Regions from separate parts of the Williamsia phyllosphaerae genome, predicted to be linked through region 2. Evidence: predicted binding sites of a transcription regulator. Region 2 holds the regulator's gene; each other region holds the start of a gene.
What was found. Region 2 encodes LexA, which represses DNA repair genes until DNA is damaged. Its sites were predicted from a motif close to CGAACANNTGTTCG; they were not measured.

Region 1 (7,742 bases), on a different contig from region 2:
AGGGTCTCCGCCGTCGATCCGGAGAGCTGTTGCGGCCACACCGACAGCAGGCCCGGTGACCGTCGGCCACCGGCGTCGTCCAGCGCGGCGAACTCGTGCACGGCCCGGGCGAGGGCATCGGGGCCGAGTCGGACGTCGGCGTCGACGAAGCACAGATGGGTCTCGGTGGGCGGGAGCGCCTCGGTGAGCCGGTGCAGCGCCCACGCCTTGCCCGTCCAGCCCGGCGGCGGTGTCGTCGTGCCGGACACCAGCGTGATCCGGTCGTCGTCGGCGATGGCCGCGCGTGCACGTTCGGCGGTGTCGTCGCCCGAACAGTCGTCGTAGACGACCACCCGGAGATCGGGCACGTCGCGCTGGGCGCGCAGATCGGCGATGAGATTCCCGATCCGGGGTCCCTCGTCACGCGCGGGGACGCACACCAGGATCGGCCCGGGAGTCGGAGCGGGCGCGATGGGTAGCCCTCGGAAACGACGGGTGTTGAGCAGGGCCATGGCCGCGTTCAGTGCGCTCAGCCCGAGCGAGAACCGGGTGAGGACGGTCCCCACCGACATCGGCGTCAGCGTCGCTCGGCCGGTGCCCCGGGGCGGGGTGAGGTGTCCCGGGCGAGATAGGCGATGCCGCCGACGATCAGGACGACCGCGAGCGTCAACCCGGCCAGCACCCAGGTCCAGTCACCGAACGCGGCGGTCCCCGGATCGGCGTAGGTCGCCTCGGCGGTCAGGTCGCTGACCTTGCCCGCCTCCGGCTTCCAGGTCACGGTGTCGTCAGCGGACTGGGTTCCGTTGGTCGCGCTGATGCCGCCGGCGAACTGCACCGTGAGCTCCAGCAGATCCTGTCCCGGGGTGAGGCTCGCGAGGTCGGCGTTGCCACGGAACCGGACCACGTCGCCGCTGCGCTTGGTCGTCAGCTGCAGGCTCACCGCAGAGTTCGGATAGGCCTCGAGGAGCAGGTCGCCGAGCTGGTTGAACTGACCGACCGGCAGGGCGGTGTAGGTGACGCGGGTGCCGACCATGCCGTTCTCGTCGTACTCCTCGGCGACGACGCTCCCGGCCATCGACTGCGGGACCTCGATCTGGGGTCCCTTGCCCGACTGTCCCTGTCCGGTCGACTTCTCGGCGACGACGAGGTCGCCCCAGAGACGGTCACCGACGTAGGGGGAGCGGTCCATGCAGGAGCTCAGCGCCAGCGTGCACAGGGCCGCGATCAGCGTCGCGAGCACGACCCGCAGTCCACGGTTCGTCGATGGTGAGCGCTTCTGCGACGCCGATCTCATTCCCAGCACAGGCACATCGTGCCAGGCCGGTGGCATCAACGCCGACATCCGGTGGCCGCGGCGAGTGCGGGCACGCCGAGCACGGCCATCGCGACGAGGCCGTAGGCGATCCCGGACCGCAGGGCGCCGTCCTCGAGGAAGAAGACCTGGGCGACCGCGGACCCCAGCCACGTCCAGACGAACCACGTCAGCGGGATCACGGGCACACGTGCCGTCGTGTCATCCGCGTGGGGGACACCGGTGCGGGCGGGGGCATCGAGCGCCGTCAACACGGCGAACACCACGAGCCCCAGCAACGCCCATCCGGCGTAGTTCGTGAGCGGGATCTGCTCGATGCCCGGCAAGCCGGCGTCGTCGACGCCCCACCGCCACAGGCCCGCGGCGACCATCTGCGGGTCGAGGTACAGATCCCACCCCACGAGCGCGACGATCGCGGCGAGCACCCGCAGCACGGGCCGCCGCGGCAGGACGAACACCGCCACCCGCCACACGCTGTACGCGCCGACGAACCAGGCGGCCGAGATCAGGATCGGCACCGTCGCGATGGACGGGCCGATCCGGTCCTGCGCATAGGTGTAGTCACCGAACGGGATGCCGGTCCGGGTCCCGACCACCTCGAAGGCGAATGCGAGCACGGCGATCGCGACGATGACCACGGCCCCGCGCAGAGCACCCCGTCGGCCGATCGCATCGGCGGCCATGGCGACGACGCCGGCGCACAGCACGACCATCGTCGTGATGTCGCGGTTCGAACCGTGCACCAGGGGGTAGACGATCTGCGCGCCGATCGTCACCGCGAGTCCGGCGACGGCGACGGTGTGTGTCGACGCGGACCGCGTGGTCCGGTCCGGGGCGGTGGCGGTGCCTCGCGTCACCGCGGACCCGGAATCCGGCGACGAAGGGGTGCGGTCACCGCCGCCACGGTCCGACGTACCCCGCCGCCGACACCGTCGGCGTCGCGGATCGCCAGGTCGGCCGCCAGCGCCCCGCTGATGCCGCTCACCCCACCGCCGGGGTGAGTCGACGCCCCCGCGAGGAACAGGTGGGGGACACCGGGGACGCGATGACCGCCCAGATCCGGGTGCGGTCGGAACATGAACATCTGGTCCAACGACATCTCGACGTGCATCACGTTGCCGCCGATGAGCCCCAGCTCGTCCTCGATGCGATCAGGGGTCTGGGTGTGGACGTGCTCGATCTGCTGCGCGAAACCCGGTGCGTGGCGATCCATCTCGGCGACGATGTCGTCGGTGGCCCGATCGGCGATCTCCGCCCAGTTGCGGCCGCCGGCGAGATGTCGTGGGTACCACTGGGCCCACAGCGTGACGAGATGACGATCGGCCGGGGCCAGGGTGGGGTCGATCGCGGAATAGCTCATCGCGACCAGTGCCGGCCGCCGCGGTGCCTCGCCGGCCCGCGCGTCGCCGTAGGCGGCCGCGAGATGGGCGCGATCGGACACCAGCAGTCCGAGGCCGGAGTGCACGCCGTGTGCGGGCAGCCCCTGCGGCAGGCCGGTGTAGGCGGGCAGCGCCGTCGTCGCCACCCGGATCGCGCTGCCGATCCCCGGGCCGATCTCGATGCGGGATCGCCAGCGCCCGACGGTGTCGGCGTCGTAACCGCCCGCGGCGAGCGCGTCCAGCGTGGTGACGATGTGGCACGCGGCGACGACCGAACGAGCACGGTGCACGGTGCCGTCGCCGGTGGTGACCTGCCAGTGGTCGCCCGACCACGTCATCGCCGTGACCGGCTGCTCGAGGGCGAGTTCGCCACCACCGCTGTGTAGTCGGCGGACCAGGGCGTCGGTGAGCGCGCCGCTCCCGCCGATCGCGCGGCCCGGACCCAGGGTGTGCATGAGCGCGGCGATGCCCACCATCGGTGCCGTGCCCGGCTCGCTCATCGGCGGTCCGGACTGGGCGCCGAACCAGGCGAGCGCCGCCTTGAGTCGCTCGGAGTCGAACCAGCTGTCGAGCAACGCGTCCCCGGACCGGAGGAACTCCTGGGACAGGCTCATCCCGGCCTGCCGTCCCGACACCCCGTCGCGCGTCGGCATGCCCCAGAAGGCGCGGGCGAACGAACCGGCCGTCGGGTGCGAACCGAACATCTTCATCACCGACGCCGAGCGCGGGCCCCACACGCCGACGAACCGGCGGTAGGCGTCGGCGTCCGCGGCGCCGCAGGACGCCTCGATCGACGCGCAGGTGGCGTCGAGGCTGCTGTGGAAGACGATCGCCTCACGGCCGTCGGCCGCGGGCGCGAACGCCCACGGATCGCAGTCGATGTAACGCAGTCCGTGGGCATGCAGTTCGAGATCCTCGATGATCGGCGTGTGCCGGATCATGATGTGGGCCGAGGACCCCCGGTCGACGCGGTAGCCGGGAAAACGCTCGACGGTCGACACCGCCCCACCCGGTATCGAGTCCCGCTCCAGCACCAGGACGTCGCGTCCGGCCCGGACGAGGTACCCGGCGGCTACGAGACCGTTGTGTCCCGCGCCGATGACGATGGTGTCGCGCATCGGTCCATTGCTCCTGTCCGCGGCCGTCGTGGACGGCGGCGACGTCGGTGGCCCTCGAGGTGTGGGGCCGTCAGTTCATGGGCAGGCGACGGCCGAGCACCGCGAACGGGCGCGGGTCGCCGGTGAAACCGAAATGGCGCAGCATGTCCCCGAAGCCGAGTCGTCGGTACAGACGCCAGGCGCGGTTGTCGTCGCCGGGCACCTCCGGGGTGGACAGCAACACGCTGTCCTCCGGGCGGTCGGCCAGTAGTCGGGTCAGCATCCTCTGGCCGGTCCCGGTGCCCTGCATCGACGGATGCACGTGCAATTCCGTGAGCTCGAAATAGTTGCGCGTGATGTCGTCGATCTGTGTTCGTGTGTACCCGCCCAGACGGAGTCCCGCACGCAGCTGTTGGTTCCACCACTGGTCCTCGGCGCCGCGGTAGCCGTAGGCGATGCCGATCAGGGTCTCGGTGGTGGACCCCGCGAGCGTCGGGGGATCGCCGCCGCCGGTGGCCGGTGGGCTCACCGGCGTGGACACCGTGGACTGCACGGCGCCCACGGCCTGCCACCCCGGACGGTTCATGTGGTCGCGCCACAGCGGGGTGCGGTGCGTCTGGGTGCCGCGGGGGTAGTTCATCGCCGCGACGTACACGTCGAGGGCCGGCCCCAGCCAACGGTGGACATCGTCGGCCGTGAGGTCCACCAAGCGGACGGACACGAGTTCATCGCCTCCTCTTGAGACCTGTGCGGGGGATGGCTATATTGAATATGTCGAACGGGTGTTCGAATACTCAACCTCCGCGACGAGTCAATCGTTACCCGACGACCGACGGTCGGCTCGGCGGTGAACGAGGGAAGCGTTTGCCGCCGGGTCGGTCCGACGTCCACACCGTCGTACGCCGGTTGTGTCGGTGGTGCCGGGTAGACCTGCAGACATCGGTCCGACACGGACGTGACCGATCTGACGCCGCGGATCGGATGCGCACCGGACCGGCACGTGTTGGAACAGAGTGAATGCACATCGAAGGGGTGATCGACATGGCCGCACCGCAGCGGACGACACCGGACCCACGTGTGGTGACCCGCGCACGTGACCTCCTCGAGAAGGCCGACTCCCTCGCAGCCCTGGCCGCCGATGCGCCGGGCCATGCCGACCAGCTCCGTGAGTTGTATGTCTCAGCGCTTCGGGCGGCCGGTGCCGCGCTCGCCATCGGTGAGTCCTCGCTCGGTCCCCGTCGCGGGACGTCGAACGCCTGGGCGCGGTTGCCACGCGCGATCCCGTCCATGACCACGTGGGCCACCTACTTCGCCGGCCTGTCGCGGCTACGCGCCGACATCGAGGTCGGCATCGTCCGCGACGTCGATGCGCTGCGGGTTCGTGAGACCCGGTCGCGCCTGCAGGACTTCCTCGACGACGTCGAGGCGGAGGTGCTCGCGTACGAGCAGGGCCGTCCCGGTCCGACCCCGCCCGCGCACAACCCGGCACGGTCGGCATGAGTGTCGAGAAGCCCGTGGAGGGGTCTCGACCGGTGTCGTCATCGAGGTCGATCGGAACTCGGGGCGGGTAATAGTGGTCGGTTTGTCGATCACCTCGTATCATCGAGTCAACGGCCCGTAACGCGGGCCAGGGCTGCCCGGACACACGGTTCCGGGCAACCATTTGAGTCGTCCGGCCACGGACCTAGTGCTGAAGGAGGGGCGGTGCCACTCTCGGAGCACGAGCAGCGAATGCTCGAACAGATCGAGAACGCGCTGTACGCCGAAGATCCCAAGTTCGCGTCGAACGTACGACGTCGTCGCATGGGTGGATCGACGGCTCGTCGCCGTCTGCAGGCTGCAGTCGTCTTCGTCGTCGGTCTGGTCCTCCTCATCGGAGGTCTCGTCGTCGACTTCACCGTCGGCGGGTTCCCGATCCTCAGCCTCGTGGGCTTCCTGGTGATGTTCGCGGCCGGTCTGTTCGCCCTCTGGGGTGTCGGATCGTCGTCAACGCCGGAGTCTGCAGGGCCGACATCGCAGCCCTCGGGTGGTCGCCGCGCTCGCGGGGGTCCCTCACGCAAGTTCAGCGAGCGGATGGAAGAACGCTTCAACCGCCGCTTCGAGCAGGAGTAGCACCACTCCGCACACGCAACCGCAACAGCCGCGCATCGACACCGATGTGCGGCTGTTGTCGTGTGTGCACATGCCCTGATTCCCCACTTCTCACCACCACGCGCCCCGCCGCGCCCTTCCGTGCCGTCCAGGGTCGCTTCGTGCTGGAAAACCCCAGGTGACGACGAACGCCTGAGCGTGTTGCGGACGAAATCCCCCCACGCCTTTTATTGCCTCTGAGCTGCGCTGATACAGGAACCAAGTTGGGCTGGGCGGATATAGGGGTGGAAAGTGGGGGGAAGTGGGGTACTGTGGTGCCCGGAGGAAGGGAGTGCCGGACTCACTCCTCCGCCCGGCAGGAGGTGTCGACATGTTTCTCGGCACCTACACGCACAAGTTGGATGACAAGGGACGGCTCACGCTTCCCGCGAAGATCCGAGATCAGTTGGCGGAAGGGATGATGGTGACTCGTGGTCAGGACCGCTGCCTCGCGATCTACCTCCCCGTCGACTTCACGGGGCTCGCGCAACGGGCCGCCGCTGCGTCCAAGGTCGACGAGAAGGCCCGCATGTTCCAGCGCGGTCTCGCGTCGAGCACCGAGGAGATGACCCCGGACGGACAGGGTCGGATCACGCTGTCGGGCAAGCACCGGGAGTACGCCGGCCTCACCAAGAACTGTGTCGTGATCGGCAACATCGATCACGTGGAGATCTGGGACGCCGACGCCTGGGAGCAGTACGACAACCAGCACGAGGAGAGCTTCTCTCGTGCCGACAACCCCGCACTGGGAGCAATCCTGTGACGGACGCAGTACCCCGAACCGTCGCTGGTTAGCACGATGTCGAACGGCGAGTCGAGGCCTCTGCCCGAGATGACCCTGGCGCACTTCCCCAGTGCCAGGTGCATCATGACGACCCTGGCGCACTTCCCCCGCGCCAGGTGCGTCGCCGGGCAGGGACCCGGACTCACCGCACGAACCCACCGGCCCCGCCGACAGCACGGGTCTGCCCCGTGCTGCCGGCGACCGGGCGCGGCACCACAGCACCATCGACGGGACATCCCGTCGCAGGCGGAGAGGCGTTCCGTGGTCAGACGATCGGGCGAGCACGGTCACGTGCCCGTGATGGCCGCACGCATGCTCGACCTGATCACCCCGGCGCTCACCGCGGAATCCCCCGACGGCGCGGGAGCGGTGTTCGTCGACGGCACCCTCGGAGCGGGTGGACACAGTGAACTGGTTCTCTCCACGTTCCCCGGTGTCCACGTCGTCGCCATCGACCGCGATCACAACGCCATCGCCTCTGCCACGCAGCGGCTGTCGACGTTCTCCGACCGGATCACGTTCGCGCGTAACCGCTACGACGAGATCGGGGAGGTGTTGGCGCAGACCGGCCACGACACATATCAGGCCGGGCTCCTCGACCTGGGGGTGTCGTCGATGCAGCTCGACCAGGCCGAGCGTGGGTTCGCCTACTCGGTCGACGCACCGCTCGACATGCGCATGAACGCCGATGACCCACTCACCGCCGCCGACGTACTCAACACCTACGGACACGGCGAACTGGCCAGGGTGCTCTCGGAGTACGGCGAGGAACGATTCGCGGGCAAGATCGCGTCGGCGGTGTTGCGGGAACGCGAGGACCGGCCGTTCGACACGAGTGCGCGCCTGGTCGAACTGCTGTACCGCGCCATCCCCGCGGCGACCCGAAGGACCGGGGGACACCCCGCCAAGCGCACCTTCCAGGCGCTGCGCATCGAGGTCAACGGCGAGATGGAGTCGTTGCGGCGCGCGGTGCCCGCGGCGCTCGACGCACTCGCGCTCGGCGGACGACTCGTGGTGATGAGCTATCAGTCGCTCGAGGACCGCATCGTCAAACGTGAGTT
Region 2 (7,742 bases):
ACGAGGACCTCGACCAGATCCAAGCGATCCGCGCGGCGATCGACGAGCTCAGCCGGGACGGCCCGGGCGACATCCTGGTCTTCCTCGCGACCGAACGCGAGATCCGCGACACCGCCGACGCCCTGCGGGGCCTCGCCGATTCGGGCGTGAAGATCCTCCAGCTGTTTTCGCGTCTGTCGACCGCGGCTCAACACGAGGTCTTCACCACGTCGACTCAGCGACGGATCATCCTGTCCACCAACATCGCCGAGACCTCGCTGACGGTGCCCGGCATCCGCTACGTCGTCGACGTCGGCACCGCCCGGATCTCCCGGTACTCGCTGCGCACCAAGGTCCAGCGACTACCGATCGAACCCGTCTCGCAGGCGAGTGCCCGACAGCGGGCCGGGCGTTGCGGCCGTGTCGCCGACGGTATCTGCATCCGGCTCTACGGCGAGGACGACTTCGACGCACGCCCGGAGTTCACCGAACCGGAGATCCTGCGCACCAACCTCGCCTCGGTGATCCTCACGATGACCGCACTCGGACTCGGCGACATCGCCGCGTTCCCGTTCGTCGAGGCCCCGGACGCGCGCTCGATCCGGGACGGCGTCGGACTCCTCGACGAGCTCGGCGCCGTGCAGGGCCAGGGTGCGCAACGGACGTTGACCCCCGTCGGCCGCGACCTCTCCGACCTGCCGGTCGATCCCCGGTGGGCGCGGATGCTGGTGGCCGCCCGCGACAACGGTGCACTGGCCGAGGTACTCGTCATCGTCTCCGCGCTGTCGCTGCCCGATGTCCGTGAGCGTCCGGCCGAGCACCGTCAGGCCGCCGACGAGGCACACAAGAAGTACTCGGTCGCCGGATCGGACTTCCTGTCGATCCTCGCGCTGTGGGATCACCTCGAGGAGGCCCGCCGCGACCTGTCGAACAACCAGTTCCGTCGGCAGTGCGAGCGGGAGTTCCTGCACTGGCTGCGGATCCGCGAGTGGCGCGAACTGCATCGTCAGCTCGAGCGCATCACCGCCGACAAGGGGTGGTCGCCGAACTCCACGGCGGCGGCGCCCGCGTCGGTACACCAGTCGCTGCTCGCCGGCCTGCTGGGACACCTCGGGATCCGGGAGGGCGAGGCACGGGAGTTCCTCGGCGCCCGCGGTACCCGATTCGTCGTGTTCCCCGGGTCGCCCCTGGCGAAGAAGCCGCCTCGGTTCGTGATGGCCGCCGAGATCGTCGAGACCTCACGGCTGTTCGCGCGTACCGCCGCGGGGATCGAACCCGAGTGGGCGGAGAAGATCGCCGGGCCCCTGGCCAAACGCCAGTACAGCGAACCGCACTGGTCCATCAAGCGCGCGTGCGCCATGGCCTACGAGCGGGTCACGCTCTACGGGGTACCACTCGTGGTCAACCGGCCGGTCCCGTTCGGGCGGATCGACCCCGAGGTGTCTCGGGAGCTGTTCATCCGCCACGCCCTCGTCGAAGGCGAGTGGCGGACCCGTCACCCGTTCTTCGAACGCAACCGGGCATTGCTCGACGACGCCCGCGATCTCGAACACCGCGCCCGGCGCGGTGATCTCGTCATCGACGACGACCAGCTGTTCGATTTCTACGACGAACGCATCGGGGAGGAGGTGGTCTCCGGTGCGCACTTCGACACCTGGTGGAAGACCGCACGCGCCGCCGATCCCGACCTCCTCGATCTGACGGCCGACGCCGTCGCCGACCCCGACGCGATCTCGGCGACCGAGTACCCCGACCACTGGCAGCAGGGCGAGGCCCGGTTGGCCCTGACGTACGAGTTCCGACCCGGTACCGACCGCGACGGTGTCACCGTGCACATCCCCGTGGCCCTGCTCCCCCGCGTACGACCGTCCGGCTTCGACTGGCTGGTACCGGGATTGCGTGCCGAACTCGCGGTCGCCTTGGTCCGGACCCTGCCCAAGGCGATCCGTCGTCGGCTGCCGCCGGCCGCGGACGCCGCGGGTCCCGCACTCGCGGCGCTCACCCCCCGCAGCGAGCCCATCGCGACCGGCCTCGCGCGCGAACTGACCCGTCGGACCGGAGTGGTGATCGCACCCACCGACTTCGACCCGACCGGTCTACCCGATCACCTGCGGATGACCTACGTCGCCGAGACCGACGACGGTACAACCGTCGCGGACGCGTCGTCGCTGACCGAACTCGTCACGGCTGTCGCGGCCGTCGACCGACCGCGCATGGCCGCCGTCGAACCCGCGACGAACCGACGGACGTCCCCGCGCGGCTCGAGAACCGTACCGAGCGCTGATCGCGTTGCGCCGCAGCCGATCTCGACACCGGTGACAGAGTGGACACCGACCACCATCGGAACCCTGGCCGACTCGGTCGTCGACACCATCGCCGGCCAACGGGTCACCAGCCACCCGTCACTGCGCGCGGTACCGAATGGTGTGGTCCTCGACATGGCGTCGTCGCCGGCGCAGGCACGCGCCCAGACGCGTCAGGGCATCATCGCGCTGCTCGAGTTGTCCATCCCACAGCTCAAACCCAGTGCCGTGGCACAACTGCCCGTCGGCGACCGGATCGCGTTGTCCCAGAGCCCGTACGCGAGCACCGAGGCGCTGCTGCGGGACTGCACCGGCGCGGCGATCCGCGGCGCGCTCGGACCCACCGACGACGTCACCGACAGCGCCCGGTACGCGGCCCTGCGGGCGCAGGTGGCCCGTGACGTCCCGCAGTCGGCGCGACGCGTGCTCGCCGCCGTCGGAGACGCGATGACACGGATGGCACCGATCCGAACAGAACTGGACCGAGTCGGTCCCGGCCCGGTGTTCGACGACATCACCGAGCAACTCGACCACCTCGTCTACCAGGGGTTCATCGCCGACACGGGATTCGACCACCTGCTGCGACTACCTGCCTACCTCGACGCCATCGTCGTACGGCTGGGAAAACTTCCCGCGGCCTTGGCACAGGACGCGCGCGCCATGAGCGCCGTCGACACCGTGACCGCACGATGGAATTCCGCGGTCGCCCGGGCCACACCCGCACGGCAGGCGGCGATCAACGAGCAGATCCACTGGATGGTCGAGGAACTCCGGATCGGGCTGTTCGCCGAGCGGATCGGAACGGCATACCCGGTGTCGGAGAAACGGATACTACGGGCGATCGACGCCCTCCGCGGCTGAACCGGCCGTCGCGTGGGCGTTCGCGGCGCGTGACGGGAGCGCACGGAGATCGTCGATCTCGCGCTGGAAGTCCTCGACCGACTCGAACGAACGGTAGACCGACGCGAAACGAAGGTACGCGACCTCGTCCAGTTCACGAAGGGGCTGCAGGATCGCCAAACCCACCTCGTTGCTGGGGATCTCGGCCGATCCCGACGCCCGCACCGAGTCCTCGACCTGCTGGGCGAGTTGTCTCAGACTGTCCTCGTCGACCTGACGGCCCTGGCACGCCCGTCGAACGCCCAGCATGACCTTCTCGCGACTGAAGGGTTCGGTGACGCCGTTTCGCTTCACCACCGCGAGCACCGCACTCTCGACCGTCGTGAAGCGGCGACCACACTCCGAACAGGAGCGGCGCCGGCGGATCGCCTGGCCCTCGTCGGCAACACGCGAGTCGACCACGCGGGTGTCCTCGTTCTTGCAGAAGGGGCAATGCATCGGTGTGTCCTCGAGCCGGATCCGTGGGCGCGACGACGGGGGCACACCCTCGGCGTCGACGCGGAGTCCGAGACGAACCCCTGGTGACCAGGATACCGGTGCGTATCCGAGCCCGGACACGGCGTGAACGGTCGCGGTGACCTCGGGTGGTCGACGCACCCGCCGACTGTCCTCGAACATCACCGGGACGACTCAGCGCAGGTAGGTCGGGGCGAGCAGCGGCTGGCCGGCGGTGATCGCCGATCCGCTCAGGTGATTGAGGTCCTTGATGGTGGCGACGACCGACGACATCGGCTGATCCGGCGCGACCCGCCCGGCCAACTCACCCAGTGACTCGCCTCCGCGCACGTGCACCAGCTCGGTACCACTGACCGCAGGCGCGGTGGAGTCGGCGAACACCGAACCGCTGACGACCATCATCCACATCACGATCGCGAGCCCGATGCCCACGACGACGGCTACCGCCCAACCGATCGGGGCGGGCCGCAGCGCCGGCGGGGCCTGCCGCCGGGCGTCTCCGCACGCCGCGCCGGTCCGCGGGCGGGCGACCTCCGGACGGCGACCCGCGGGACGGCGGACGTCGGGGCGCAGACCGCCGGTGGTGGCGCGACGACGCGCGGGAGCGCCGTGCACCGCGGTTCGGCGGACGGTGTCAGACGTACGGACCGGCGCAGTGACCGTGGTGCTCGTGTGACGCGTGAGAGTCTGATTCATGACGTTCTCCTCATCGACCAGACGTTCGAATGAACGTATGTTCGATTAGAACACGGGGGTCCGACAAAGTCCCGACACGATCGAACAAATGTTTGAAAGTTGTTATCAAGTCCTCTACTGTCCCAGGTGACAGCAGGTCCGCGCGCTTCTCGAACAGGCCCCACAGGCCCGTCGACGGCGGGCCGCGACAGGAGGGACACCGTGTCCGACACCACCGTCAGCACCACCGAGGCCGCCGAGGGACCCATCAGTGAGGCCGATCTGACCTCACGGCAGGCGAAGGTCCTCGAGGTCATCCGCGCGTCGGTTCGCGAGCGCGGTTACCCACCGAGCATCCGCGAGATCGGCGATGCCGTCGGCCTCACGTCCACGTCGTCGGTCGCCCACCAGTTGCGCACACTCGAGCGCAAGGGCTTCCTCAAGCGCGACCACAACCGCCCTCGCGCGGTCAACGTCCAGGACCAGGATCCCGCCGACATCACGCCGGAGACCGACGCCCTGCCGACACCGACCTACGTGCCGGTCCTCGGACGGATCGCCGCGGGTGGTCCGATCCTCGCCGAGCAGGCCGTCGAGGAGGTGTTCCCACTCCCCCGTGAGCTGGTCGGAGACGGCGCCCTGTTCATGCTCAAGGTGGTGGGTGAGTCCATGATCGACGCCGCCATCTGCGACGGCGACTGGGTCGTCGTGCGTCAGCAGAACGTCGCCGACAACGGCGACATCGTGGCCGCGATGATCGACGGTGAGGCCACGGTCAAGACGTTCAAACGCACGAACGGCACGGTGTGGCTGATGCCGCACAACCCGCTGTTCGACCCCATCCCCGGTGACGAGGCCGCGATCCTGGGCAAGGTCGTCACCGTCATGCGGCGCATCTGAGGCGTCACGGCCGACCTCGACCCGCCGATCTGACCCGACGGCGTGTCACAATGACCCCATGAGCGAGAAGAAGATCGACCTGTCCGGTGCGGTCGTCGTCATCACCGGGGCCGCAGGCGGGATCGGTCGGGCGGTGGCGCGCGAACTGCACGCCCGGGGCGGGATCGTCGTCCTGGTCGATCTGGACCAGGCCTCGGTCGATGCGGTGGCCGGCGAACTCGGCCCCGCACGGACGCTGGCCCTGCGGGCCGACGTCACCTCCCCCGACGATCTGCGTCACGTGATGGACACCGCCGCCGCTCGTTTCGGCCGCATCGACGTGGTGCACGCGAACGCAGGCATCTCCAGCGGGGAGTCCGCCGACACGGTGCTCAGCGTCGCCGACGGCACCTTCGAACGCGTGATCGCGGTGAACCTCGCCGGGGTGTGGAACACCGTCCGTGCCGCCCTCCCGCACATCGTCGAGTCGCAGGGGCACGTGCTGATCACGTCCTCGACGTACGCGTACCTCAACGGCATGGTCAACGCGCCCTACGCGGCGACCAAGGCCGCGGTCGAACAGATCGGCCGTGCGCTGCGCGTCGAGCTGGCGGCACACGGCGCCTCCGCGGGCGTCCTGTACCCGGGGTGGGTGGCGACACCGATCGCCGACGTCGCCTTCGGCAAGGACGACCTCGCGACCGCACTGGTGGCCCGGGCGTTCCCGGCCCCGCTGCGCACCCCCATCGCCCCGGAGCGGGTGGGGCGTGCGGTCGCCGCCGGCATCGAACGACGTGCCGCGCGCGTACAGATCCCGCGCCGCTGGATCCCGGTCGCGACGCTGCGGGGCATCATCAACCCGTTGCTGGACCGCTCACTGCGTCGCGATACGACGCTGATCGATCTCGTCCGACAGGTCGAGACGCGGTCGGGCCGTCGATTGCGCTGACGCGCAGTCGAGTTCGACCGGACCCCGATCAGGCGCGGTCGTAGAACCGTTCGAACGATGCGGCGAACAGACCGGTGCACACCGACAGGATCGCGTCGGGATCGTGCGAGCCGTTGCCCAGGACCCAGTCGACCAGCAACTGGTTGACAGCACCCACGAGCCCGACCGCCACCAGGCGGAACTCCGGCGCCGAGGTGTCCTCGATCTGCGACGACGTCATCCCGGCGGCCAGGATGAGGTCGGCGAAGTCGTGGATGACGCGATAGCGGCGATCCTCGAGTCGCGGGCTGACCCCGACGACCTCGAGCAGCATGATGCGGGCGAGCCGCGGGTCGTCGGTGAGGTGTCCGATGAAGGCCCCGAGGGCCGACTGCGCGAGATCGACCACGTCGGTGGCACTCTGGGCGAGCGCACGATCGACCTGATGGCGGGTCTCGGCGACGACGGCGTCGTACACACCGAGAAGGAGATCCTCGCGGTCGACGAACGATTCGTAGAAGTAGCGCTGGGTCAGCTTCGCGGAGTCGCACACCTGCTTGACCGACACCCGCGTGTAGCCCTGGGTGGCGAACAGTTCGAGACCGGCGGCCATCAACTGGTCACGCCGCGCCGCACGACGAGTCGCCGGGTCCCGCCCGGCGTAGCGCCGGCCTGTCTCCTCGGCCACCTCGACATCCTCCTCGCACTCGCCCCACGACTGTAGTGCCCATGTGGCGAGATCCCCCTCGCGCCTCGGTGAGCGCAGCAGCCGGGACCGGCGATGTCACACGGTTCGCGTCGAGAACGTCAGGCGTGCAACGCCTCTGCGGCCGCGAGACGCGCAGCGGCCGGATCGGCCGTGGCCAGGGCCGCGCGGGCGGCGGCCTGACACTGCGCGAGCGTGACGTCGGCGAGGGCGGCGCCCACCCCTGCGGCCGCGGCGGGTGCGCTCGAGAGCGAGGTGACCCCCATGCCCACCAGGACACACGACAGCAGCGGGTCGGCGGCGGCCTCACCGCAGACCCCCACCGACTTGCCCACCTGCGCACCGGAGGACGCGACGCGGTCGATGAGGGTCAGGACCGCGGGCTGCCACGGGTCGGTCAGACCGGCCAACTCCGACGACATCCGGTCGGCGGCCATCGTGTACTGGGTCAGGTCGTTGGTGCCGATGGACACGAAGTCCACCTCGGCCAGGATCGCGGGCGCCAGCAGCGCCGCCGAGGGGATCTCGATCATCACGCCCGCGGTCAGACCGCGTTCACGCACCTTGGCCGCGAAGCCCCTCGCCTCGGCCGCGGTCGCCACCATCGGCGCCATCACCCAGGGTGAGCCCCCGGTCGCCTGGGCGGCCAGCGCGATCGCGTCGAGCTGACGGTCGAGCAGGCCGGGGTCGGCGAAGGCGATGCGAAGACCTCGGACGCCGAGCGCAGGATTCGCCTCGGTCCCCTGATCGGCGAACAGCAACGGCTTGTCCGAGCCCGCGTCCAGGGTGCGGATGACGACCTTCGCGGTGTGGGCACCCGAGTCCGAGGCGAAGGCGTCGACGACCTCCCGGTAGAGGGTGGTCTGTTCGGCGACCGTCGGTTCCGCGGCGCGATCGAGGAACGCGAGCTCGGTAC
Region 3 (7,742 bases), on a different contig from region 2:
AGGGTGACCTGGACATCGATGAGTCCTCGGTCATCTGCGACCGCGGGCACACCTTCGACATCGCGCGCCAGGGGTACGTGTCCTTGCTGTCCGGTTCCGCCGGGAAGCTGCACTCCGATTCCGTCGCGATGGTCTCGGCGCGTGAGCGTGTGCTCGGCTCCGGTCTCTACGAACCCATCGGCGATGCCGTCGTTGAGCTCACCGAGGGTGCGGTGACCCTCGATGTGGGTGCGGGGACCGGCCAATACCTCAGCAGGTGCCTCGATGGGCAGGGCCCCGATGCGCGTGGGGTCGGACTGGACCTGTCCAAGGCGGGCGCGCGGGCCATCGCCCGTGCCCACCCGCGGATCGGGTCGGTCATCGCCGATGCGTGGCAACGACTTCCGGTACGTGACGACAGCGTCGACACGGTGCTGTCGGTGTTCGCGCCGCGCAATGTCGCGGAGTTCGCCCGTGTTCTGTCCCCGGGCGGTGCGCTGGTGGTGGTGACCCCGACCCCCCGACATCTCGCCGAGATCGTCGAGTCCATGGGCATGATCGGCGTCGACCCGGCCAAGCCCGAACGGATCGGCAACACCCTCGGCGCCGCGTTCACCCGCACCGAGCGGATCTCGGTGGAACACACGATGACTCTTGACCGTGGCCTGGTTGCCGACATCGTCACGATGGGCCCGTCGGCGTATCACCTGTCCGCCGACGAGATCACCGATCGCGCCGCCGCACTCGCCGAGCGCGTCGACGTCGTGTGCTCGGTGACGGTGTCGCGCTACGAGGCGCAGACCGACCGGACGCGCTAGCGCGCCGAGAGCGCCGTGTTGTAGACGGTCATGGTCTGCTCGGCGATCGAGCCCCAGGAGAACTCGGCGATCGCCCGTTCCCGGCCCGCCACGCCCATCTCCGATGCGCGCGCGGGGTCGGCGACGAGGGAGTTCACCGCCGAGGCGAGTGCGCCCTCGAACGCGGACTCGTCGGCCACGTCGTAGTGCACGAGTAGCCCGGTGACCTGATCGCGCACGACCTCCGGGATCCCGCCGACGTCGGAGGCGACCACCGCGGTGCCGCAGGCCATGGCCTCGAGGTTCACGATCCCCAACGGCTCGTAGATCGAGGGGCAGACGAAAACAACCGCAGCCGAGAGGATCTCGCGGATCCGGTCGGTGGGCAGCATCTCCTGGACCCAGTACACGCCGTCGCGGGTGGCCGACAGCTCGTCGACCGCGGCGGCGATCTCCGCCCCGATCTCGGGGGTGTCCGGGGCGCCCGCGCACAGCACGAGCTGCAGATCGGGGTCGAAGGAGTGGGCGGCCGCGACGAGGTGTCGGACCCCCTTCTGCCGGGTGATCCGACCGACGAACACCGCGATGGGTCGGTCCGGGTCGACCCCGAGTGACGCCAATGTCGACTCGCCCGCGAACGGGTCGGGTTCGGGGAACCAGATGTCGGTGTCGATGCCGTTGCGCACCACATGGACCCGCTCCGGGTCGAGTCGGGGGTAGGCGTCGCAGACGTCCACCCGCATCCCGGCGCTGACGGCGATCACCGCGTCGGCGTACTCGATGGCGTTGCGCTCGGCCCAACTCGACACCCGGTAGCCGCCGCCGAGCTGCTCGGCCTTCCACGGTCGCCGTGGTTCGAGCGAGTGCGCGGTGAGGATGTGAGGCACGTCGTAGAGCTGTGCGGCCAGATGGCCGGCGAGGCCGGTGTACCAGGTGTGCGAGTGCACCACCTCGGCGTCGGCCGCGCCCGCGACCATGCGCAGATCGGCCGACAGTGTCGTCAGAGCGGCGTTGGCGCCGGTCAGTCCGGGGTCCGCGGTGTAGACCTGCGCGGTGTCCCGAGGGGCGCCCATGGCGTGCACATCCACCTCGGCCAACGACCGCAGGTGGCGGACGAGCTCGGTGACGTGGACACCCGCGCCTCCATAGACCTCGGGCGGATACTCGCGCGTCATCATCGCCACTCGCATACCCGAACGCTATCCCGGTGCGCCGGATCTCGCCATCACACCGACCCGGGGTGGCGCCGGCGAAGACGGGCGGATCGTCGCAGAACGTAGCCGGGAACCCCAATGGCGGATAAGTTGGACAGTGTGAGATCACAGCCGCACGTGCTCGGGATCGTGCTCGCCGGCGGCGAGGGAAAGCGTTTGTATCCCTTGACCATGGACCGCGCGAAACCCGCCGTCCCGTTCGGTGGCGCGTATCGCCTCATCGACTTCGTCCTCAGCAACCTGGTCAACGCCGGGTATCAACGTCTGTGCGTGCTGACGCAGTACAAATCGCACTCGCTCGACCGGCACATCTCCCAGACGTGGCGGTTGTCGGGGTTCAACGGCGAATACATCACGCCCGTCCCGGCGCAGCAGCGCCTCGGGCCCCGGTGGTACACCGGCAGCGCCGACGCGATCTTCCAGTCACTCAACCTGGTCTACGACGAGGAGCCGGACTACATCGTGGTCTTCGGTGCCGACCACGTGTACCGGATGGATCCCGAGCAGATGGTGCAGGCGCACATCGAGTCCGGGGCGGCGGCGACCGTCGCGGGCATCCGCGTCCCGCGCAGTGAGGCGTTCGCGTTCGGATGCATCGACGCCGACGAGTCCGGTCGGATCACGCAGTTCCTCGAGAAGCCGACGGACCCGCCCGGCACACCGGACGATCCCGAGGCGACGTTCGCCTCGATGGGCAACTACGTGTTCACCACCTCCGCGCTGGTGGAGGCGATCCGCGCCGACGCCGAGGACAGCGACTCCGACCACGACATGGGCGGCGACATCATCCCGGGTTTCGTGAACCGGGGCGAGGCCCACGTCTACGACTTCAAGGACAACGAGGTCCCCGGGGCCACCGAGCGCGACAAGGGTTACTGGCGCGACGTGGGGACGCTCGACGCGTTCTACGACGCGCACATGGATCTCGTGTCGGTGCACCCGGTGTTCAACCTCTACAACCGTCGGTGGCCGATCCGCGGTGCCGCCGAGAACCTGGCGCCCGCAAAGTTCGTCCACGGTGGGTTGGCGCAGGAATCGGTGGTCGGCGCGGGATCGATCATCTCCGCGGCCACGGTGCGCAACTCGGTGCTCAGCTCCAACGTGATCATCGAGGACGGCGCCACGGTGGAGGGCAGTGTGCTCATGCCCGGTGTCCGCATCGGTCGGGGCGCGGTGGTGCGCAAGGCGATCCTGGACAAGAACGTGGTCGTCGGACCCGGCGAGATCCTCGGTGTCGAACTCGAACGCGACCGCGAGAAGTACGCGGTCAGTGCGGGCGGTGTGGTCGCCGTCGGCAAGGGCGTCAGGCTGGGCTGACGCCCCTGGCCGCGGCGAGTGCCGCGGCCACCAGGTCGCCCATCTCGGGTCGATGGGTGTCGTCGGGCAGGTCGTCGACCGGCCACCATCGCAGATCGACCGATTCGTCGCTGCGCACGATGTCGGGTAGTCCGCCGCCGTCGACCTCGGGTGCGATCCCGAGGAACCGGACGTCGAGGTGACGGGTCGGGACTCCCAGCGAGCAGGTGATCGGATGTGTGTGCAGCGCAATCGGGTTCACCGACAGCGACAGATCCGGTATACCCGATTCCTCGCGCGCCTCGCGGGCCGCGGCGTCGCGCAGGGTGTCGTCGGACTCCTCGCAGTGCCCGCCCACCTGGATCCACGCGCCGACCCGTGGGTGGAGCGTCAGCAGCGTGTGTGTGCCGGTGTGGTCCAGGATCAACGTCGACGCCGTCAGGTGGCCCGGCGCGCAGCTGCGCAGACACGCGTCGTCTCGCGCGGCGAGGAACGCGAGCACGGTGTGTCGCATCGAATCCTGCGAACGGTCGGTGATCTCCCAGCCGGTGAGCATCTCCGTCGCCGACGTGTGCAGACTCGCGGTACTCATCGGATCTCCACCAGACCGTCGGTCGTGGCCGGCGTGCGCAGCGTGGGCGCGTCCAGCGAATGGCCGATGGCGATGGCGCCCAACGGTTCCCATTCGGCCGGGACCTCGAGCTCGGTCGTGACCACATCGCGCGCGAAGATCGTCGAGCCCACCCAGCAACTCCCGACACCGCGTACCGACAGCGCGACCAGCAATCCCTGGACGGCGGCGCCGACGGCGACGGTGAACATGGTGTGCTCGGCCGTCGCCCGTGCGGAGTCGGGATAGTCGTGTGCGCCGTCCATCGTCAGCATCGGGACGACGAGTTCGGGGGCGTCGTAGAGCAACTGACCGCGGGCGATCCGACGCTCGACCGATTCCGTTGTCTTGCCGTCGGCTTCGAGATCGGTCCGCCAGCGGTCGGCCATGGCGTCGAGCAGACGTCGGCGGCGGTCGGGGTCACGGACCCACACGAACCGCACCGGGTGGGTGTGGTGTGGCGCCGGGGCGGTGAGCGCCTCGGCGAAGGCGGCGTGCATGTCGTCCTCGGCGACCGGGGTGTCCGCGAAGGCGCGCACCGACCGGCGCGTGAGCAGGGCCTGTCCGCGGCCGAGTTCGATGGCTTCGTTCGTCCCCAGCCAGAACAGGTCGTCCTCCCCGGGGCGGACGAGATCGCGCGCACTCGAACCGTTGTCGCGGGGGTGTAGTCCCCGCACGATGGCGACGGGGGTCTCGCCGAGCTTCCCCTTGACCAGGTCAGCGGCGGCCGCGATCTCGTCGACGACGGCGATGTCGGTGACGATCAGCTCGTTGCCGTGCCGGTCGACGGTCCCGTCGTAGGGGTGGGTGACGGCGATGCCCGCGGCGCCGATGGCCGCGTCGATCTGCCCGTTGCGCCAGGCGCGACCCATGGTGTCGGTGACGACCACCGCGACCTGAACGCCGAGCCGCTCCGCGAGCGCCGCGCGCAGACCCCGCGCGCTGGCGTCGGGATCGACCGGCAGCAGCGCGAGTTGATCGGTGTCGACGTTCGAGCCGTCGACCCCGGCGGCAGCCTGCACGATCCCGAGCGCGTTCTCGGTGATCAGTGTGCGGTTCTTGCGGGCCAGGACACGAACGGACTCGTTCTCGACGAGAGTGCGGCGCAACACGTCCCGCTCGTGGGGGTCGCTCGGCGCGGTGACCATGCGTCCCTCGACCTTGGAGAAGATCTTGCTGGTGACCACGAGGATGTCGTCGTCCCGCAGATCGGGGGCCGCCCGGGCGATCTCGCCGGCGATGTCGTCACCGACGGTGAAGCGGGGGAGCCCCGGTACCGCGATCAGCGTGATCTCGCCGGTGGCCGCGTGATCGGCGGGGACGTGCGCGACCGGGCCGAGGTCGCTTGTGCCTGTGTCGCTCATGCCGGGGTCACGGGGACGCCCACGAGATCACAGGCGTCGCGGACCATCTGGGCCGTCGCACTCGGCTCGGTCATCAGCAGCGGCACCGCGCGGGTGGCGACCCCGGGGATGTCGGCGGTGTCGCCGGGGGCGACGAGCCAACCGTCGAGGATGCCGGTGCCCGAACGGGCGCCGTAGTGGGCCCCGATGGCCTCGGCGGTGGTCTCGACCCCGATCACCGACAGACACTCGTCGGCCATGCCGCGCAGGGGGGCGCCGCCGATCACGGGGGAGATGCCGACGACGGGCGCCGACGTCGTCCGCAACGCAGCACGCACGCCGGGGACGCTGATGATCGCGCCGATGCTGACGACCGGGTTGCTCGGGGCGAGCAGGACGATGTCGGCGTCGGCGATGGCGTCGAGCACGCCGGGTGCCGGCTTCGCGTCGTCCGAGCCCACCTGCGCGAACCCGTGCGTGGGGATCTTGGCGCGGTAGCGCACCCACCACTCCTGGAAGTGGATCGCGACCTTGTCGTCCGGTGACGGGGAGCCGGCGCCCGCGCCGAGCACATCGCCGCTGCGGTTGACCACGACGTGGGTCTCGTGGCGATCGTCGGTGGCCGGGATGAGGCGCACACCGGGCTGCCACCGCTTGCACAGCGCCTCGGTGATGTCGGAGAGACGGTATCCCGCGTCGAGCATCTGCGTGCGGATGAGATGCGTTGCGAGGTCCCGATCACCGAGTCCGAACCAGTCCGGGTCGGCACCGTAGGCCGCGAGTTCTTCCTTGGCGTTCCACGTCTCGTCCTCGCGGCCCCACCCGCGCTCGGTGTCGATGCCGCCGCCGAGGGTGTACATGCAGGTGTCGAGGTCGGGGCAGATCCGGACGCCGTGCATCCAGGCGTCGTCACCGATGTTGACCACCGCGGTCACCGAGTTCGCCGAATCGCCGTCGCCCGCACCGGCCGGGAACGGGGTCGGTCCGAGGAGGTGGCGCACGCCGTCGAGGAATCGCGCGCCCCCGACGCCGCCGACGAGAACCGTTGTCTTCACGACGACCTACTCTAGTGCGGAGCCGGCGGGGGTGACCGCACGCGGGCGGCGAGCGGGCCGGAGGGGCCGGCCGGTGTGCTCCGCGACACACCTGTCGTGTCGAGACACCGAATCGTCGGCGCCGGGTGGTATTGGGAATTTGGCTGTTCCGCTTGACCGCACCAGTGCCCGCCGTGTCTAATCACATCAGTGTCATTATCGTTTCGTGATCGAGAATCGTTGAGCCGCTTCGAATTCGATCACATGTTCGAATCCGGGCAGATTACGGCACAGGCGAACACCCACACCACTTTCTATCCGAGATGAGGAGGCCCGGCGATGACTTCTGAGAACCTGATGAGCAACGGCCTTCATTCGCACGCGCCCGCACCACAGGCGCCCCACCTGAGCATTGTCCCCGACGACTTCGATGCGCTGTTCGACAACATCGAGGACCAGTGGCAGGACCGCGCCCTGTGCGCCCAGACCGACCCCGAGGCGTTCTTCCCCGAGAAGGGCGGATCGACCCGCGAGGCCAAGCGCATCTGCCAGGGATGCGAGGTCAAGCCCGAATGCCTGGAGTACGCCCTGCACAAGGACGAGCGCTTCGGGATCTGGGGCGGTCTCTCCGAGCGCGAACGTCGCCGCCTCAAGCGCGGCATCATCTGACCGACTGAGCGGCAACGCTTCTCGGCTCGAGCGCGCTACTGCGGGTTCGGGTCGATGGTGTCCTCGTCGACACCGAGGTGCGTCGCCACCTGCTGCACCAGCACCTCGTGCACCAGGTCGAGCAGATCGGCACCCTTGTCGGCCCGCGACTCGAGCGGGCGACGGAACAGCACGATGCGGGCCTTGGACGGCCGCCCGGCCGTGTCGATGCCGGCGGGCAGCAGTCGGGCCAGGGGGATCGGACCGTCCGCGGTGACCTCGTCGGGCCACTGCACCGTCTCCGGATCGCGGGGGAGCATGCGCGGGATCTCGTCCACCGCGAGATCGAGATCGCCCAGCTGGTCGTGCCATTGCGCGTCGATCTCGGCGAACGCCTCCAGCACCACCAGGTCGAACGACTCCGAGCGGGTGTTCGCCGCGGGCACGCCCGGCGGCAACAACGTGGACCGCAGACCCCGACCACGACGGTCGCGACGATGACCACGGCGATCGCGGCGCAGCGATCCTCCGTCGCGCGCGTCGAGTGGGTGCAGAGTCCTGGCCATGGCGAGAGTGTAGACACGACCACTCCCCGGCCACGCGAGTGTCACGATGGCGTGTCGGTGGCGCCACGCCGGGTGTGTCTGCGGTGTCCGTGCGGCCCGTCGGGCTAATCTCGCATGGTGAGGCTCCCCCGTCAGTGCTGCAGGCCCGGTTGTGCCCAACCGGCGGTCGCCACGTTGACGTTCGTCTACGCCGAGTCGACCGCGGTGGTGGGACCGCTCGCCACCTCCGACGAGCCGCACTCGTGGGATCTGTGC
Region 4 (7,742 bases), on a different contig from region 2:
TCGGCGACCACCACCGACGGTCTGGGACTGACCGGCCGCGGCGAGGGCATCGCCGCGGTTGCCACCGCCCTGCTGGTTGCCGCGGGTGGGCCCGCAGCTGCCGCGAGCCAGTAAGGTTCAACGTCGTGACCCTCCGTCTGTACGACACCGCCGCGCGCGCCCTGCGCGACTTCACCCCCGCGCAGCCGGGGCGTGCATCGGTGTACCTGTGCGGCGCGACGGTCCAGGGTGTCCCGCACATCGGTCACGTCCGCAGCGGTATCGCCTTCGACATCCTCCGCCGATGGCTCGAGCACAGCGGACTCGACGTGCTGTTCGTCCGCAACGTCACCGACATCGACGACAAGATCTTGACCAAGGCCGCCGACGCGGGCCGACCGTGGTGGGAGTGGGCGACCACCCACGAGCGCGCCTTCACCCTGGCCTACCAGCAACTCGGCGTCCTGCCGCCGTCGGCCGAGCCGCGGGCGACGGGGTTCGTCACCGAGATGGTCGAGTACATGGAGCGCCTCATCGAGCGGGGTCATGCCTACGCCTCGAACGGCGACGTCTACTTCGACGTGCGCAGCCTGCCCGAGTACGGCGCGCTCTCGGGACACCGACTCGACGACGTGCACCAGGGCGAGGGCCTCGCGACCGGTAAGCGCGACGAGCGCGACTTCACGATGTGGAAGGCGGCCAAGCCCGGCGAGCCCTCGTGGCCGACGCCGTGGGGCCCCGGCCGTCCGGGCTGGCATCTGGAGTGCTCGGCGATGGCCACCTCGCTGCTCGGCGCAGAGTTCGACATCCACTGCGGCGGTATCGATCTCATCTTCCCGCACCACGAGAACGAGATCGCCCAGGCGCACGGCGCGGGTGACCCGTTCGCCCGCTACTGGTTGCACAACGGCTGGGTCACCATGGGTGGCGAGAAGATGTCGAAGTCGCTGGGCAACGTCGTGTCGATCCCGGCGATGCTCGAGCGGGTCCGGCCGGTGGAGCTGCGCTACTACCTGGGCAGCGTCAACTACCGGTCCATGATCGAGTACTCCGAGGGTGCGTTGATGGAGGCCGCAGCAGGCTTCCGGCGCGTGGAATCGTTCGTGCACCGGGCGGTCACACGGTTCGGAGACGTGCCTGTCGGTGAGGTGACCGCGGAGTTCGCGGCCGCGCTCGACGACGATCTCGGCGTACCCGCGGCGCTCGCGCAGATCCACAACACGGTGCGCAGCGGGAATTCTGCGCTCGAGGCCGGCGACATCGAGCCGACCGTGGCCGCCGCGTCGTCGGTGCGCGCGATGATGGGCATCCTCGGCGTCGACCCGCTCGACGATCACTGGCGTTCCGACAGCGACGATTCCGACGCCATCGCGGCGCTCGACGTGCTCGTCGGCGCCGAACTCGATCGGAGAGCGAGCGCGCGCGCCGACAAGGACTTCGCGACCGCGGATGCGGTGCGCGACCGACTCGCCCAGGCCGGTGTCGAAGTGACCGACACCGCCGACGGCGCACAATGGAATCTCAAGGGACACAACTGATGGCCGGCAACTCCAAACGCAAGGGCGCGATTCGCAAAGAGGGTACGAAGAAGGGCCAGGTCGCCGGATCCGGCGGTAAGCGGCGCCGAGGGCTCGAGGGTCGCGGTGCCACGCCCAAGGCCGTGGACCGCCCGTACCACGCCGCACACAAGCGCTCGAATGCTGCCGCGAAAGCGGCGTCGGGCACTCCGCGCGGTCGGACCACGGCTGCACAACGGCGTGACGAGAACGCTCCGGAATACGTGTTGGGCCGCAACCCGGTCGTCGAGTGCCTGCGAGCGGGTGTCCCCGCGACCGCGCTGTACGTGATGGTCGGATCGGTGCCCGACGAGCGCGTCAGCGAGGCGGTCAAGTACGCCGGCGACAAGGGCATCGCGATCCTCGAGGCGCAGCGTTCCGAGTTGGATCGCATGAGTTCCAACGGATTACACCAGGGCATCGCCCTGCAGGTGCCGCCGTACCAGTACGCGCACCCCACCGATCTGATGCGGTCGGCGGTCGACAGTGGCACGCCGCCACTGCTCGTCGCGCTCGACAACATCACCGATCCCCGCAACCTCGGTGCGGTCATCCGGTCGGTGTCGGCGTTCGGCGGCCACGGGGTGGTCATCCCGCAGCGTCGCAGCGCGAGCGTCACCGCTGTCGCGTGGCGCACCAGCGCCGGTGCGGCCGCGCGCCTCCCGGTCGCCCAGGCGGCGAACCTGACCCGCACGCTCAAGGATTGGGCCGCCGACGGCGCCCAGCTCGTCGGCCTCGACGCCGAAGGGGACACCGAGCTCGACGGTTACGACGGCACCGGGCCGATCATCATCGTGGTCGGTTCGGAAGGAAAGGGATTGTCCCGCCTGGTCCGCGAGACCTGCGACAGCATCCTGTCGATCCCGATGGCCGGCCCGGTCGAGAGCCTCAACGCATCGGTCGCCGCGGGTGTCGTGCTCGCCGAGTTCGCCCGGCAGCGTCGTCAGGCCTGACTGTCTGAGGCGCTGGGCCGTAGAACAATACGCTTGTCTTGTTTGAATGACTGAGCAACAATTATGTCCGGTACTCACCAGTACCAGTTCATTCGTACAAGGAGGACATCATGCGTATCTCGACACGATTCTCTGTTGTCTTTGCAGCGACGATCGTGGCCCTCGGAACCATCGGCGCGGGGGCGGCAGTCGCGGCTCCCGGTACCGGCTCCACGTCCGGCTTCACCGCCGATCTGGTCGGATCGAACGGAAGCGAGGGGCTCAGTTGCGCTCTGAACGTGACGAACAACGGTCCGGCCACGGCGCGGAACGTCACCGTGTTCACCAACCCCGGACTGTTCGGGCCGAGGCCGGTGTCCCTCGGTGACATCGCGCCCGGCCAATCGAAGAAGAAGCTGCAGATCGATTGCGGAATTTTCGGTCGGCAGTTGTACCAATACGCTGTATCGACCACGCCAGATCTGAACCCGGGGAACAACGGCGCGGTCGTGTACACGCCCGGGTGATCAGGCGGCTAGGAGAGCGGTCAGTCGGTATTCGATCTGACTGAACCCGGGATCGCTGTGACCCGGTGGTGGCGGGGCCGTCGACGCGTGGGTGTGCCCGGTAGGTGTGGTGACCGTCGCCGAGTGTCGTCCGATGTCGACATCGCCGATGACCACGGTCCACCCCGGGTTCTGTTTGGCGCGATTGTGGGCGACGCACATGCCCAGTCCGTTGACCTCACTGGTCGCACCGCCATCGGCGTGCGGCTCGGCGTGGTCGTACTCGGCGATCGGTGCGTCGCAGTACGGGATCCGGCAGTCGTGGTCGCGCGAGTCCAGCAACGTCTTCAGCCCGGTCGGGAAGGTCCTCGCCTTCGAGTCCATCGCCACCAGCGTGCCCGTGGCCGGCGTCGCGTAGACACGGCGCAGCGTCACCAGTGCCTCGGCGTCGATCGAGGAGCGGATCATGTGTCGTGCGGTCGCGGCGGGGATGGGACCGTATCCGTCGACGTGTACCGCCGCATCCTCGGAGCCGCTCAGTATCGAGTCGGGCAACAGCAGGTTCACCGCGACCGGCATGGCCTCGGCGGTCGCGGCGCCGGTGGCCCGCTCGACCAGGGTGTCGGCCATGATCTGCGCGTGGCTACGCTCGTCGATCCCGCGGATCGCGTCCGCGTGCTTTTTCAGCGACGCGAACACCGAGATGCCCTGTCTCAGCGGGAGCAGAGCCGTCAGGCGGACCATCCCGTCCGGCGCGGGGCGGGTGCTGACGCGTCGATCCTTCTCCGCGTTCGCGTGGCGGTCGACGACGGCCTGCGCGTCGAGCTCGTAGGCCAGCTTCTTCGCCGCGGCGTCGACGGCACGGTCGCCGAGACCGTCGAGCGTGACGGGGTCGCTGCACAACCTGCGGTCGATCTCTTCGCGATCGACACGGGTGAGGTACGCGGTCTCGCGCACCAGGATGGTGGCGCGCCACTCGCTCAGTGCTCCCGACTCCAACGCCGCACGCGTATGCGGCATCTCGTTCATCAGCGCGCGGGCGAAGCCGAGGTGGCGGGATCCCTGGGCGCCTGACACCTTGCGTGCCAGCGCGATCTCCGAGGACATTCCGCGGCCTCGCCGAGCGGCGGGTACACCGCTGGTCGTCTCGGCCTCGATACGCAGTTCCTCGAACCGCATGGTGTCACGCGCCTGCGCCGCAGCACATCCCGCCTTGATCGACTCCAGCAGCGCGACACGTTCGATCGCTTTTTCTTCGTTCTCCGCGGGGGATTGTTCGGCGAGCGAACGCAGGATGGATTGCAGTGTGAGCACTGCCGTGTCCTGCGCGACGTCCATCGTTCCCCCGAAGATGTATCGAATGTGTGTTCGATACTAAAGTCGGGCGGATCCGGCGTCAAGCATTTCTGACGATTTGCTGCAGTGAATACTGTTGCTCGTCGGCACTTTTCAGTGCGGGGTCGAGTCGCGCTCCGCGTCGCGCAGCTCGTTCTTGCGAACCTTGCCCGTCGAGGTGCGTGGGATGGCGTCGGTGAACTCGATGTCGCGGGGCGCCTTGAACGACGCGATCAGACTCTTCACGTGTCGGGTCAGTTCCGCGGGCTCGACCTGGGCGCCGTCGGCGAGGACCACGAACGCCTTGGGACGTTCACCCCACTTGTCGTCGGCCACTCCGATTACCACCACGTCGGCGACGGCGGGGTGGCTCGCCAGCGCCTGCTCCACCTCGATGGTGGAGATGTTCTCGCCGCCGGAGATCACGACATCCTTCGCGCGGTCGAGCAGCTTCACGTAGCCGTCCGGCAGCATCACCCCGAGGTCGCCACTGTGGAACCATCCGCCGGCGAACGCCTCGGTCGTCGCTACCTGATCGTCGAAATAGCCCTTCATGACGCAGTTCCCGCGCATGACGATCTCACCCATCTCCACGCCGTCGGGTGTCACGTCGATCAGGGACCCGTCGTCGGCCGCATCGGGGCGGACCACCCGCAGCGGGTCGGCGGTCACCATGCCGACACCCTGGCGTGCCATCACGACGTCGAGTTCGTCCGAGCTCAACTCGCCCCAGCCGTCCTGGGGTTCGCAGATCGAGTACGGGCCGTAGGTCTCGGTGAGGCCGTAGACGTGTACGAGAGTCGCCCCGAGGGAACGGATCTGGCCCACGACGGTCGGGCTGGGTGGGGCGCCGGCGGTGACCACGGTGAGCGGCCCGTCGAGTTGATGGGCCTCGGGTGCCGACGCGAGCGTCGACAACACGGTGGGCGCGCCGCACATGTGATCGATGCCCTCGGTGTCGACGAGGCGCCAGATCTCGGCGCCCCGCACGGCGGGCAGACAGACGTGTCGGCCGGACACCGCGGTCACCGCCCAGGTGGTGCACCACCCGTTGCAGTGGAACATCGGCAGCGTCCACAGATAACGGGTCGCGTGGTCGAACCCCTGGTGGATGACCTCGCTCAGAGCATTCAGGTAGGCGCCGCGGTGGGTGTACATCACGCCCTTGGGGCGGCCGGTGGTGCCGGAGGTGTAGTTGATCGTGATGGTCGCGGTCTCGTCGGCGACCTCCCACGGGATGAACCCGTCGCCACCGCGGGCGGTGAACGCGTCGATGTCGTCGAGTGAGACGACCTCGCGCACCGGCAGCTCGACGTCGCCGAGAGCGCCGAGCAGATCGGCGTCGCCGAGCAGCAACGACGAACCGGAGTGTCGGCAGATGTACGCGACCTCCTCCGGCGACAACCTCGTGTTGATCGCGACCAGGACGCCGCCGGCCAGCGGCACGCCGTAGTGGGCGATCAGCAACTCGGCGCGATTGGTGGCCAGGTAGGCGACGCGGTCACCGGGCGAGACGCCCCAGTCGCGCAGTGCCCCGGCCAGTTGCTGCGCGGCGGCGGCGAACTCTGCGTTGGTGAGGCGCCGGTCGCCGTCGACGATCCCGATGGCCTCGGGGTGCACCTCGGCGGCACGGTCGAGGAAGCGCAACGGGGTGAGTTGGGTGTCGAGGCCTGACATGGCCTCGACCCTACGGGCTGTTCAGTCGACGAAGGCGGCGATCTCGGCGCCCGCTTCTCTCAGCGCCGCGGCCACCGCGCGTGCGTGTTCGACCGCCCCCGGGGTGTCGCCGTGCAGACAGATCGACGCGGGCGTCACCCCGATGACGGACCCGTCGTCGGCCACGACCTCGTTCTCCCGCACCATCCGGACCGCCCGCGCGCAGATGTCGTCGGTGTCGGTGATGACCGCGCCGGTGCGCCCGCGGGGCATGAGCGATCCGTCGGCGAGATAGGCGCGATCGGCGAACGCCTCGGTGACGGTGCGGATCCCGGCCTCCGCGGCGCGGCGCAGCGATGCCGACCCGGGCAGCCCCAGCAGCGGCAGGTCGCCGCCGAGGGCGACCAGGGCGGCCACCACCGCCCCGGCCTGTCCCTCGTGCGTGACGATCGAGTTGTAGAGCGCACCATGCGGTTTCACGTACTCGACGCGTCCGCCGACGGATCGGGCGATGCCGTCGAGGGCGCCGATCTGATAGATGACATCGGCGGCGAGGTCGTCGGCTGCGACATCGACGAACCGGCGGCCGAAGCCGACGCGGTCGGGGTAGGACACCTGCGCCCCGATACGGACACCCGCCGCCACGGCGTCGGCGCACGTGCGCCGCAGGCCTGCTGGGTCACCTGCGTGGAATCCGCAGGCGACGTTGGCGCTCGTGACCACGTCGAGGACCGCGGCGTCGTCGCCGAGGCGCCACACGCCGAAGCCCTCACCGAGGTCGGCGTTGAGGTCGATCCGGAGCGGCGGCATGGCCATCAGCGTAGGGCCATTACCCTCGGGTACATGAGTGGATCGAGCACGCGCGTGACCATTGCCGACGGCGTAGTCGAAGGGGTGTCGCACGCCGGCCTGCACAGCTGGCGCGGGATCCCCTACGCCGCGCCGCCGATGGGGGAGCGGCGGTTCCGCGCCCCCGAACCCGCGGTCGGGTGGTCGGGAGTCCGGCACTGCCACAGCTTCCGCAACGCCGCGCCGCAGAACCCGCGCTACACGACCATCGGCATCGGCAAGCACCAGCCGGTCAGCGAGGACTGCCTGACGCTCAACGTCGTCGCTCCCGAGGAGCGGTCCGGACCGCTCCCGGTGATGGTGTTCATCCACGGCGGCGCGTACATCCTGGGATCGTCGCTGGTCTATCGCGGTGACTCGCTGGTCCGCGCGGGCGGCGTCGTCTACGTCTCCATCAACTATCGGCTCGGACCCCTCGGCTATCTGGACCTCAGTGGTTTCTCGAGCGATACGCGGACCTTCGACAACAACCTCGGGCTCCGCGATCAGGTCGCCGCGCTCGAATGGGTGCACCGCAACATCGCCGCGTTCGGCGGCGACCCGGACAACGTCACCATCTTCGGTGAGAGCGCGGGCGGCAACGCCGTCACCACGCTGCTGGCGACGCCGGCCGCGGAGGGACTGTTCTCCAAGGCGATCGCACAGAGTTCCGCACCCGCGCTGACCGTGCCGAACGACTGGGCGCAGCAGTTCGCCAAGACCTACGTCGAGATCCTCCGCGAGACCCACGACGATCCGATTGCCGCCCTGCATTCCGCCACCCCGGGTGAACTCGGTCGCGCCGGGCAGTCGCTGACCCGCCGTATCTCCGACATCGCGCCCGGCGCACTCCCGTACGGTCCCAGCGTCGACGGCAGCTACCTCCCGCTCGACCCGATCGAGGCCGCGCGGAGCGGTCGAACCCATCCGGTGCCGTTGATCATCGGCAG

Region 1: the regulator LexA is predicted to act here: its motif matches at 4,543-4,556, upstream of IEV93_RS13220 (SAV_6107 family HEPN domain-containing protein).
Region 3: the regulator LexA is predicted to act here: its motif matches at 6,531-6,544, upstream of cofD (2-phospho-L-lactate transferase).
Region 4: the regulator LexA is predicted to act here: its motif matches at 4,331-4,344, upstream of IEV93_RS08625 (HNH endonuclease signature motif containing protein).

What each region holds. Positions count from the first base shown of each region.
Region 1 covers NZ_BMCS01000001.1:2,815,780-2,823,521, forward strand. The annotation lists gene IEV93_RS13195 (glycosyltransferase family 2 protein) at 1-551, opposite strand, end outside; gene IEV93_RS13200 (LppM family (lipo)protein) at 557-1,273, opposite strand; gene IEV93_RS13205 (carotenoid biosynthesis protein) at 1,309-2,148, opposite strand; gene IEV93_RS13210 (phytoene desaturase family protein) at 2,145-3,788, opposite strand; gene IEV93_RS13215 (GNAT family N-acetyltransferase) at 3,859-4,488, opposite strand; gene IEV93_RS13220 (SAV_6107 family HEPN domain-containing protein) at 4,809-5,267, shown strand; gene IEV93_RS13225 (SCO2097 family morphological protein) at 5,472-5,879, shown strand; gene mraZ (division/cell wall cluster transcriptional repressor MraZ) at 6,229-6,660, shown strand; gene rsmH (16S rRNA (cytosine(1402)-N(4))-methyltransferase RsmH) at 6,982-7,742, shown strand, end outside.
Region 2 covers NZ_BMCS01000003.1:316,978-324,719, reverse strand. The annotation lists gene hrpA (ATP-dependent RNA helicase HrpA) at 1-3,143, shown strand, start outside; gene nrdR (transcriptional regulator NrdR) at 3,114-3,620, opposite strand; gene IEV93_RS22565 (LysM peptidoglycan-binding domain-containing protein) at 3,813-4,334, opposite strand; gene lexA (transcriptional repressor LexA) at 4,536-5,213, shown strand; gene IEV93_RS20040 (SDR family NAD(P)-dependent oxidoreductase) at 5,272-6,141, shown strand; gene IEV93_RS20035 (TetR/AcrR family transcriptional regulator) at 6,170-6,808, opposite strand; gene IEV93_RS20030 (phosphoenolpyruvate--protein phosphotransferase) at 6,928-7,742, opposite strand, start outside.
Region 3 covers NZ_BMCS01000001.1:2,511,083-2,518,824, forward strand. The annotation lists gene IEV93_RS11715 (putative RNA methyltransferase) at 1-797, shown strand, start outside; gene glgA (glycogen synthase) at 794-1,966, opposite strand; gene glgC (glucose-1-phosphate adenylyltransferase) at 2,090-3,307, shown strand; gene IEV93_RS11730 (NUDIX hydrolase) at 3,294-3,878, opposite strand; gene IEV93_RS11735 (coenzyme F420-0:L-glutamate ligase) at 3,875-5,260, opposite strand; gene cofD (2-phospho-L-lactate transferase) at 5,257-6,294, opposite strand; gene IEV93_RS11745 (WhiB family transcriptional regulator) at 6,613-6,942, shown strand; gene IEV93_RS11750 (metallopeptidase family protein) at 6,978-7,487, opposite strand; gene IEV93_RS11755 (DUF3499 domain-containing protein) at 7,605-7,742, shown strand, end outside.
Region 4 covers NZ_BMCS01000001.1:1,814,911-1,822,652, forward strand. The annotation lists gene ispF (2-C-methyl-D-erythritol 2,4-cyclodiphosphate synthase) at 1-114, shown strand, start outside; gene cysS (cysteine--tRNA ligase) at 126-1,517, shown strand; gene rlmB (23S rRNA (guanosine(2251)-2'-O)-methyltransferase RlmB) at 1,517-2,488, shown strand; gene IEV93_RS08620 (hypothetical protein) at 2,599-2,994, shown strand; gene IEV93_RS08625 (HNH endonuclease signature motif containing protein) at 2,995-4,287, opposite strand; gene IEV93_RS08630 (AMP-binding protein) at 4,423-5,985, opposite strand; gene IEV93_RS08635 (LamB/YcsF family protein) at 6,007-6,780, opposite strand; gene IEV93_RS08640 (carboxylesterase/lipase family protein) at 6,808-7,742, shown strand, end outside.